2 regions of the Flavobacterium notoginsengisoli genome follow, and region 1 is predicted to be linked to the other one. Evidence: riboswitches for the same ligand, from Rfam matches in the RefSeq annotation. Region 1 holds a riboswitch; the other holds the start of a gene.
The links. A riboswitch is a leader RNA that binds a small molecule or an ion and turns the genes downstream of it on or off. The one in region 1 is predicted to bind thiamine pyrophosphate.
Positions count from the first base shown of each region.

Region 2: another riboswitch for thiamine pyrophosphate. It lies ahead of ACFS3A_RS09245 (HAD family hydrolase); the one in region 1 lies ahead of thiS (sulfur carrier protein ThiS).

Region 1 covers NZ_JBHUOT010000012.1:51,827-56,374, reverse strand. The annotation lists gene ACFS3A_RS22335 (hydroxymethylpyrimidine/phosphomethylpyrimidine kinase) at 1-50, opposite strand, end outside; gene ACFS3A_RS22330 (thiamine phosphate synthase) at 8-631, opposite strand; gene thiC (phosphomethylpyrimidine synthase ThiC) at 670-2,493, opposite strand; gene thiS (sulfur carrier protein ThiS) at 2,623-2,829, opposite strand; TPP riboswitch at 2,897-2,993, opposite strand; gene ACFS3A_RS22315 (DNA-3-methyladenine glycosylase I) at 3,103-3,666, opposite strand; gene ACFS3A_RS22310 (hypothetical protein) at 3,666-4,292, opposite strand; gene ACFS3A_RS22305 (queuosine precursor transporter) at 4,289-4,548, opposite strand, start outside.
Region 2 covers NZ_JBHUOT010000003.1:322,075-326,622, forward strand. The annotation lists gene ACFS3A_RS09240 (M16 family metallopeptidase) at 1-752, shown strand, start outside; gene ACFS3A_RS09245 (HAD family hydrolase) at 870-1,547, opposite strand; TPP riboswitch at 1,687-1,784, opposite strand; gene ACFS3A_RS09250 (sulfatase-like hydrolase/transferase) at 2,141-4,516, shown strand.

The sequences.
Region 1 (4,548 bases):
GACGGATCTAAACCTGCAATTGTAAGTACGAAAGGACGATTTTCTGACATAATTTAAATTGTTTTACGGGGTTTTCATTATTCCATATAGTTCCTAAAAGAGCGACATCATCGAAACCATTTTCGAGTGTTTTTTGAATATTTTCTGATTCAATTCCGCCTAAAGCAATCACTTTTGTTTTATAATTTCTTCTTGATTTTAATGCTTCAAAAAGATCTGTTTTGAGCAGATAATTTTCTTTGGAAATACTTTTGAAAACTGGACTTAGAAATGCATAATCAAAATCGTTTTCTAAGGAATTAAAATCTTCGATTGAATGTGTTGATGTTGAAATTGATTCACATTTATACCTACAAGGTTTTGGAAACCTTGCAGGAAAGACTGAATCATTTTTTCTTTCTTTTTCGGAAAAATGAAATCGGCTAATTCCAAAATCTTCTGCCAAATAATGATGATTATGCAAGACAAGCTGATCTCTAAATTCTAATTTTATTTGATGAACGAATTGCGCCATTTCCAACTCAGAAAAATCAGGTTTCCGAATATGAAGCAAAGACAATCCTTCCTCAAGCAAAGAATGAATTGTCTTGATTTCGTTTACAACAGCAAAAGGATCTGAAATTAAAACCATATCTTTTTTCTATATTCTTTCCTCTATTCTCTAAAAATTTAGATATAAATCTCTTTCCCCTGCTCAATAAATTCCTCCGATTTCTCCTGCATTCCTTTTTCTGCAGCAGCGACATCCCTGATTTCCTGAGATATCTTCATAGAACAGAATTTAGGGCCGCACATTGAACAGAAATGCGCCACTTTTGCGCCATCAGCGGGAAGTGTTTCATCATGAAATTCTCTTGCTGTATCTGGATCCAAAGCCAAATTAAACTGATCTTCCCAACGGAATTCAAAACGGGCTTTACTCAAAGCATTGTCACGATATTGTGCTCCCGGATGACCTTTTGCCAAGTCTGCGGCATGAGCTGAAATTTTATAAGTGATCACGCCGTCTTTTACGTCTTTTTTATTTGGTAAACCTAAATGCTCTTTTGGCGTTACATAACACAACATCGCACAGCCGTACCAGCCAATCATAGCGGCGCCAATTGCAGAAGTAATATGATCGTAACCCGGTGCAATATCAGTTGTTAAAGGCCCTAAAGTGTAAAATGGTGCTTCATGACAATGTTCCAGTTGTTTATCCATGTTTTCTTTAATCATGTGCATCGGAACGTGTCCCGGACCTTCAATAAAAACCTGAACGTCATGTTTCCAGGCAATTTTAGTTAGTTCGCCTAAAGTTTCTAATTCAGCAAATTGAGCAGCGTCATTCGCATCGGCAATCGAACCTGGACGTAAGCCGTCTCCCAAAGAAAAAGCAACATCATATTGTTTCATGATTTCACAGATTTCCTCAAAATGCGTGTATAAGAAGTTTTCTTTGTGATGAAATAGACACCATTTTGCCATAATAGATCCGCCACGCGAAACAATTCCGGTAACGCGATTTGCAGTTAAATGAATGTAGCGAAGTAAAACCCCAGCGTGAATCGTAAAATACGAAACACCTTGTTCTGCTTGTTCAATCAAAGTATCACGGAAAATTTCCCAGGTTAAATCTTCGGCAATTCCTTTTACTTTTTCTAAAGCCTGATAAATAGGAACGGTACCAATTGGCACTGGTGAATTACGAATAATCCATTCTCTCGTTTCGTGAATGTTTTTTCCAGTAGACAAATCCATAATCGTGTCGGCTCCCCAACGGCAAGCCCAAACGGCTTTTTCAACTTCTTCTTCAATGCTTGAAGTCACAGCGCTGTTTCCGATATTGGCATTAATTTTTACCAGGAAATTGCGGCCTACAATCATAGGTTCACTTTCCGGATGGTTGATATTGTTGGGAATAATTGCTCTTCCGCAGGCTACTTCAGAACGTACAAATTCCGGAGTGATTTTACTTTTAGGAGTATTAGCTCCAAAACTATGGCCATTGTGCTGACATCGCATGGCTTTGGTTTGCTCATTTAAAAGTTCAATACGCTGATTTTCACGAATGGCAATATATTCCATTTCCGGAGTAATAATACCTTGTTTGGCGTAATACAATTGTGTGACATTGGCGCCCTTTTTAGCACGTTTTGGCTGATGTAAATATTCAAATCGCAAATGATTTAGTGTTTTATCTTTCAATCGGCTTTGACCGTAATCAGAAGTTATTTCGCTTAAAATTTCAACATCATTTCGATCAAGAATCCAGCTTTCGCGTAAGCGTGGTAATCCTTTTCGAATATCAATCTCAACATTTGGATCAGTGTAAGGTCCGGAAGTATCGTAAACGGTTACGGGAGGATTTTTCTCAACACCTCCGTTTGAAAGTTTGGTATCGCTTAAGGCGATTTCTCGCATAGCGACTTTTATTGGATGAATTTCTCCATCGATATAAACTTTTTTAGAATTTGGAAATGGGGTTCTGGATATTTGTTCTTCTGTAGTCATAGGAAAAGAAGTTATGAGTTATAAGTTATGAGTTGTAGAGGCGCACAGCAATGCGTCTACGTCCGATATGAAATTGGAATTTGGACCCGAGCGATAGCGAACAGGCGAAGCAATTTTTATATTGGAATTTTACCCGCCTTGGGTAGCAGAAATAATTAGGATTTCGTCAGTTTCTTGTACGAGAAATTCGTTCCAATTGGTTTTTGGAACAACAGTATTGTTGACAGCAACGGCGATTCCGTTTTGTTTTTGCGGAATTTCGAGATCGAGCAATGATTGAACGCTTAGCGATTCAGCATTGAAAAATTTAGTTTGTTGATTGATTTTTAGTTCCATTCCTTTTTGTTTAGTGTATAGTTATACACAATAGGAATGGCTGCAATAACGCACAGAAATGCGTTCAAGAAGTCATCTTACTTTTCCCTACGCTAGTATGAACTAGATCAGGTTCAGAGGGTAAAATCTCAGCCTGCGTGATGCAGACACCCCTAAAGTGTGAAGCAAATGTAATGATTTTTTTTAAAGTTTTCAGTCTCAGTTACAGTTTTCAGTTTTCTGAAAACTTAAAATCAAAGATTAAAGACTGAAAACTGTGACTGAGACTGAAAATTATTTAGCCCGAGTAAAGCAATCTTCGGCGTGATCATTGACCATTCCGGTGGCTTGCATGTGTGCGTAAATAACGGTTGAACCAACAAATTTAAATCCTCTTTTTTTTAAATCTTTGCTAATTTCATCTGAAAGAGGTGTAGTAGCAGGAGCTTCTTTTGAAGTTTTTAGATTGTTTATGATAGGTTTTCCGTCGGTGTACTTCCAGATATAATCTGAAAAACTGCCAAATTCTTCCTGAATTTTCATGAAAGCTTGAGCATTGGTAACTGCGGCTTTAATTTTTAATTTGTTTCGAATTATGCCGGTATTCTGCATTAACTCTTCGATTTTGTCTTCAGAATAGTCCGCTACTTTTTGATAATCAAAATAATCAAAAGCGGCTCTGAAGTTCTCTCTTTTATTTAAAATTGTAATCCAGCTTAATCCGGCCTGAAAAGTTTCCAAAATTAAAAACTCAAATAGAGTAGGGTCATCATAAACTGGAACACCCCATTCTTCGTCATGATATTTTTTGTACAAATCACTGGAAGTACACCAGCTGCATCTAATCTTATCTTCCATTATTTCCCAATTTTCCAGTGATAACCTTTTACGCTTGGTATATAAGCTTTTGTTCCTACGATTATTAAATCGGTATAAACTTTCTTTTTGTATTTAATTCCGATTGCTTCTCCGGAAGTATATATTTTATTGGCTTCAAACCTGAACTTAATTTTGGCATCATTAAATTTTGCATCCGAAATCTTTTCGATAAACCAGGTTGATTTCCATTTTACTTCAATTTCATCTTCTGCGGTTTTGGTGATGCTTTTTATTAATTTAATTCCGTCAGCAGGAATATTGTGGCTTTCAATAAGTTCTTTTTGGGTTATGGTTTCTCCTGTTTTACAATCCGATATAAATTTTTTAAAAGCAGTGATTCCTAAGAATTTTTCATTTTCAATTTCTTGAGTGGCTGCAATGCTGTCGTTTACTGTTTTTGCATTTTCTGATGCATTCTCAGTAGTTGTGATTTTGTCTACAATGGATTGTTTGTATTCATTTACAGTTTCGGCAGTACTTTCAGAAATAGTTTCTATTTTATCTGTAATCTTGTCAGTAACTTCTAATAATTGTTTTTTAACGTCTTTAGAACAACTTACAAGGCTTAACAGAATGATTAATAGTAATATTTTATAATGCTTCATTCTTCTAATTGTTCCGGATTTTTATCGTGCTTATCGTTTTCCAAATACTTTTTAATTAAGTGATGTCCTAAATAAATGGCAGGAGTTAACAAAATGGCAATGGCTAATTTGAAAGTATAACCAATTAATCCTGAAGAAATAAAAGTGTCAAAATCAATTTTTCCGGGAAGCCAAAAAGCAATTCCAAGAACAATAAACGAATCGAATAATTGCGAAATTACAGTAGAACCTGTAGCTCTCAGCCATATTTTTTTTT
Region 2 (4,548 bases), on a different contig from region 1:
AAGTAAAAGCTTTTCATAAAAAATATTTCGGACCAGCTTCGATGCGATTAGTAATTGTAGGCGATACAGAAGGAGCAAACTTAAATAATTCCTTAAAAAAATCATTCAAAAACTGGAATGGCGGAGTATCAGAAAAATTAAAATTCGAAGAACCTTCAAAATCAAATTCAAAAACTGAAGTAGTGACAATTCCGGAGAAACCAAGTGCAGAATTGTTCATAGGACAATATACAGGTTTAAAAAGAGCCGATGCTGATTATATTCCGTTCTACATTGGAAACTATACATTAGGAGCCGGATTTGCAGGACGTTTAATGCAGACAGTTCGTGACAACGACGGATTGACCTACAACATTTCATCCGGAATTGGCGGAAACATTGAAACAGGCGGTTATTGGTTTGTAAATGCTTCTTTTAATCCAAATTTATTCCAGAAAGGTCTGGACGCCACAATGGTTCAGGTGGACAAATGGGTAAAAGACGGAATTACAGCCGAAGAACTGGAAAACAAGAAAACCAATTTAATTGGAAGTTTTAAGGTGGGAATGTCTACTACAAGCGGAATGGCGAGAACAATTTTAGGTTTTATCGAAAGAGGATTAGAACCAAATTATATTGACCAATATCCAAAAGACATTGAAAAAGCCACTTTGCAACAGGTAAACGATGCGATCAAAAAGTATGTAAAACTGGATAAAATGATTATCATCAAATCGGGTTCTTTAGACAAAGAGGGAAATCCGTTGAAATAAATTTAAAAACTTATGCTTTTATTGTTTTTTTTAGAAGTATAAACTATAAAAAAAGTATAAAAGAGCTGTCTTAGGACAGCTCTTTGTCAATTTAGCTTAAGCTAAAAATGTAAAGTTTTAATGATTTGTTTGGTGTTTTACTGTTGCGGACACGAATTGCAAATCTGCGTTATCGGGGTAGCTGTGAAGTATGTAATCTGCAATATCAAAAGTTAGGCTATCGTCGCCATTTGTAAATGCTATTACAGTCATTCCTGCATCTTTACCAGCTTTCATTCCATTAAAGGAGTCTTCTATAACAATACAATTTTCTGGTAAAACATTTAATTTTTTTGCTGTTGTAAGATACACAGCAGGATCCGGTTTTCCCTTTTTTTCATGTTCAGAAGAAGAAATAGCATCGAACAAATCGTTAATTCCGGCTCTTTCCAGACTTATTGCTATAAAAGATTCGGGTGAATTTGTTGCCAGACCTATTTTGTAGTTAGCTGCTTTTAAATGCTCGATAAAAGGTCTGATATTTTCTATAATACAGTCTTCGGTACGTATTAAATCCATAACTCTTCGAATTACCATTTGTTCGGCTTCTTCTAAAGTTACATTATGCCAGGGATATTTGGCAAACCAAAAGTTTGTTACTTCCCTAGTTGTCATTGTCTGTGTTAGCAACCGATCCGAATGAGAAAGTTGTACTCCTAATGAGCTAAATATTTCGGTTTCTGCCTGCTTCCAAAAATGTTCACTGTTAATTACAACACCGTCCATGTCGAATATTACAGCTTCTTTATTTTTCATTTATTCTATTATTTCTGCATTGTTAAACATCGGAGCCAGAAATGAGAAACGGTTTAAGGTTTCAAAATCTTTCCGAAGCATAAATTAATTTACAAACCTTGATAAAAGTTTAAGGAGGAATAGGCAGAATGTACCTGTACAGGAAGTATCTGCTTTTCCCTACGCCAGTATAAACTGATTCAGGTTCAAAGGGTGTTTCTCAATTCTGCTTCTGCCAGAATACCCCTAAAGCAATGCGAAAGTAGAAAAAAAATATTTTCTATTAAATAATTGTTTGTGATTAATTTTTAAAGCCCTCGCTGTTGCGAGCGTCTCGCTCGTGCACTAAGCCGTTTTACAACGATAGAGCAGATCTGTGCCCACAAAGATTGGTTAGTTCTCTTTGTAAATATAAAAAAGCACATTAGTTTATGTAGCTTTTGTTTTAATGATTTGTTTTGTGTCTTACTGTTGTGGGTACGGATTACAAATCTGCGCTATCGTTTTTTATGCTATAGTTTACTAAAATTGGTTGCAAATTATAATTTGCAACATTATAATAATTTTTTGTATTCGTTGGGTTTGTAATTTAGTGTATATCAAAATTATAGATTATGAGAATAATTAATAAATCAGGATTATTGCTATCTATTTTAACGATTGTTTTTATCAGTTGTAACCAATCAAAACAGAATGATGCTGTTATAGAAAAGAGCAATTCGGGAGAATTAGATCGAACTACATTACCAATTCCAGAACCTCCTTTTGGTGGTAAGATTGGGGAAACGTATAAAGACTCTAAAGAAGAATGGCCTAAATTAGTTACTCCGCCTCAAGGAGCTCCAAATGTTATTATAATTCTTTTAGATGATGTAGGTTTTGGTCAGGTAAGCACTTTTGGAGGTCCTGTTCCTACACCTGCATTAGATCAACTTGCTGCAAATGGTTTAAAATATAACCGATTCCATACTACGGCAATATGTGGACCCTCCAGAGCTGCATTGCTTACAGGACGAAATCATCATAACGCAGGATCAGGATTTTTAGCAGAATGGGCTACAGGTTTTCCAAGTTATGATTGTATGATTCCGAAAACGACTGCTACTTCGGGAAGAATATTAAAAGGTAATGGATACAGCACAAGCTGGTTTGGAAAAAATCATAATACACCAGATTGGGAAACTTCTGTTGTTGGTCCTTTTGATCGTTGGCCTACAGGTTTAGGATTTGATTACTTTTATGGATTTAACGCAGGAGAAACACATCAGTATTATCCAGTTCTTTTTGAAAATACAAAAGCAGTTGAGCCTAATAAAACACCTGAGCAAGGATATCATTTTATGACTGATATGACAGACAGGGCGATTAACTGGCTCGAATACAATAAAGCTCTTGCGCCACAGAAACCAGTCATGATGTATTTTGCTCCTGGAGCAGCACATGCGCCACATCATGCACCAAAGGAATGGCGTGATAAATTTAAAGGTCAATTTGATAAAGGCTGGGATGTAGTAAGACAGGAAACCTACGAGCGTCAGTTAAAAATGGGAATTATTCCAAAAGGAACCAAACTTACTCCAAGACCTGATTGGGTCACTCCTTGGGATAAACTTTCAGCTGATCAGAAAAAACTATTTGCCCGCTTAATGGAAAATTATGCAGGTTATCTTTCTTTTGCGGATCACGAAACAGGACGTCTCTTAGAAGCTATTAGTAAATTACCAGATGCCGATAATACTTTAGTGTTTTATATTGTGGGAGATAATGGAGCAAGCTCAGAAGGAGGTATGGAGGGAACTATTAATGAGATAAAAGCATTGAGCGGTATTGCAACTCCACTCACAGATAATTTGAAACATCTTGATGAAATTGGAAACCCTAATACAGAACCTCATTATCCTGTAGGTTGGGCATGGGCGGGTAATGCTCCGTTTCAATGGGTTAAACAAGTTGCATCGCATTTTGGAGGAAGCCGAAACCCTATGGTGGTAAGCTGGCCAAAAGTAATAAAGGACAAAGGAGGAATGCGTAGCCAGTTTGTGCATTTAATAGATGTACTGCCAACTATTCTGAACGCTTCACATTTACCATCTCCAAAAAGTGTTGACGGTGTTGAACAAAAACCAATGGACGGTGTTTCTTTTCTTCCCACTTTTAGTGATAAAAATGCTAAACCAGTTCGAACACGACAATATTTTGAAATCTTTAGTAATAGAGCAATTTATGATAACGGTTGGGTTGCTGCAACACAGCACACATTTCCTTGGCGACAGGATTATGCTCCGGGCAACTGGGATAAAGACAAATGGGAACTTTATAATATTGACGAAGATTATAGTGAATCTGTTGACCTAGCAAAAAAATATCCAGAGAAATTAGCAGAACTTAAAAATATATTTAATGAAGAAGCTAAAAAGTATAATGTATACCCGTTAGATGATAGAGGAACAGGAAGATTAATTTCTCCAAAACCCACACCATCAGATCCAAAACGTAAGCATTTTACTTTTTATGCGGGTGCGACAAGATTGGCTGAAACAGCATCACCGAACACTAAAAATAAATCGCATAGTATATCGGCAGATATTGAATTAAAATCTAAAGGAGATAGCGGTGTAATTGTTGCTTCTGGAGGAAGTTCAGCAGGATTTGCATTATATGTGCAAAATGGAAAACTCGTCTATCATTACAATTATTTTGATGAATCACGTTTTGTGATAACTTCTAAGGAATCTCTACCACTAGGGAAAAGTACTGTGAAATTTGATTTTACTTATGATGGAGGCGGAACAGGAAAAGGTGGTACAGGTAAACTTTATATTAATAATAAATTAGTTGGAGAAGGACGAATAGATAAAACTGTCGCTGCCCGTTTTGGAATTGACACTTTTGGAATTGGTGAAGATTCGGGATCTCCTGTGACATATGCTTATAAATTGCCTTTTAGGTTTACAGGAATTATCGATAAAGTTGATATAGATTTGAGGTAATTTGTTTTTATACTCAACAAAAAAGAGACTTC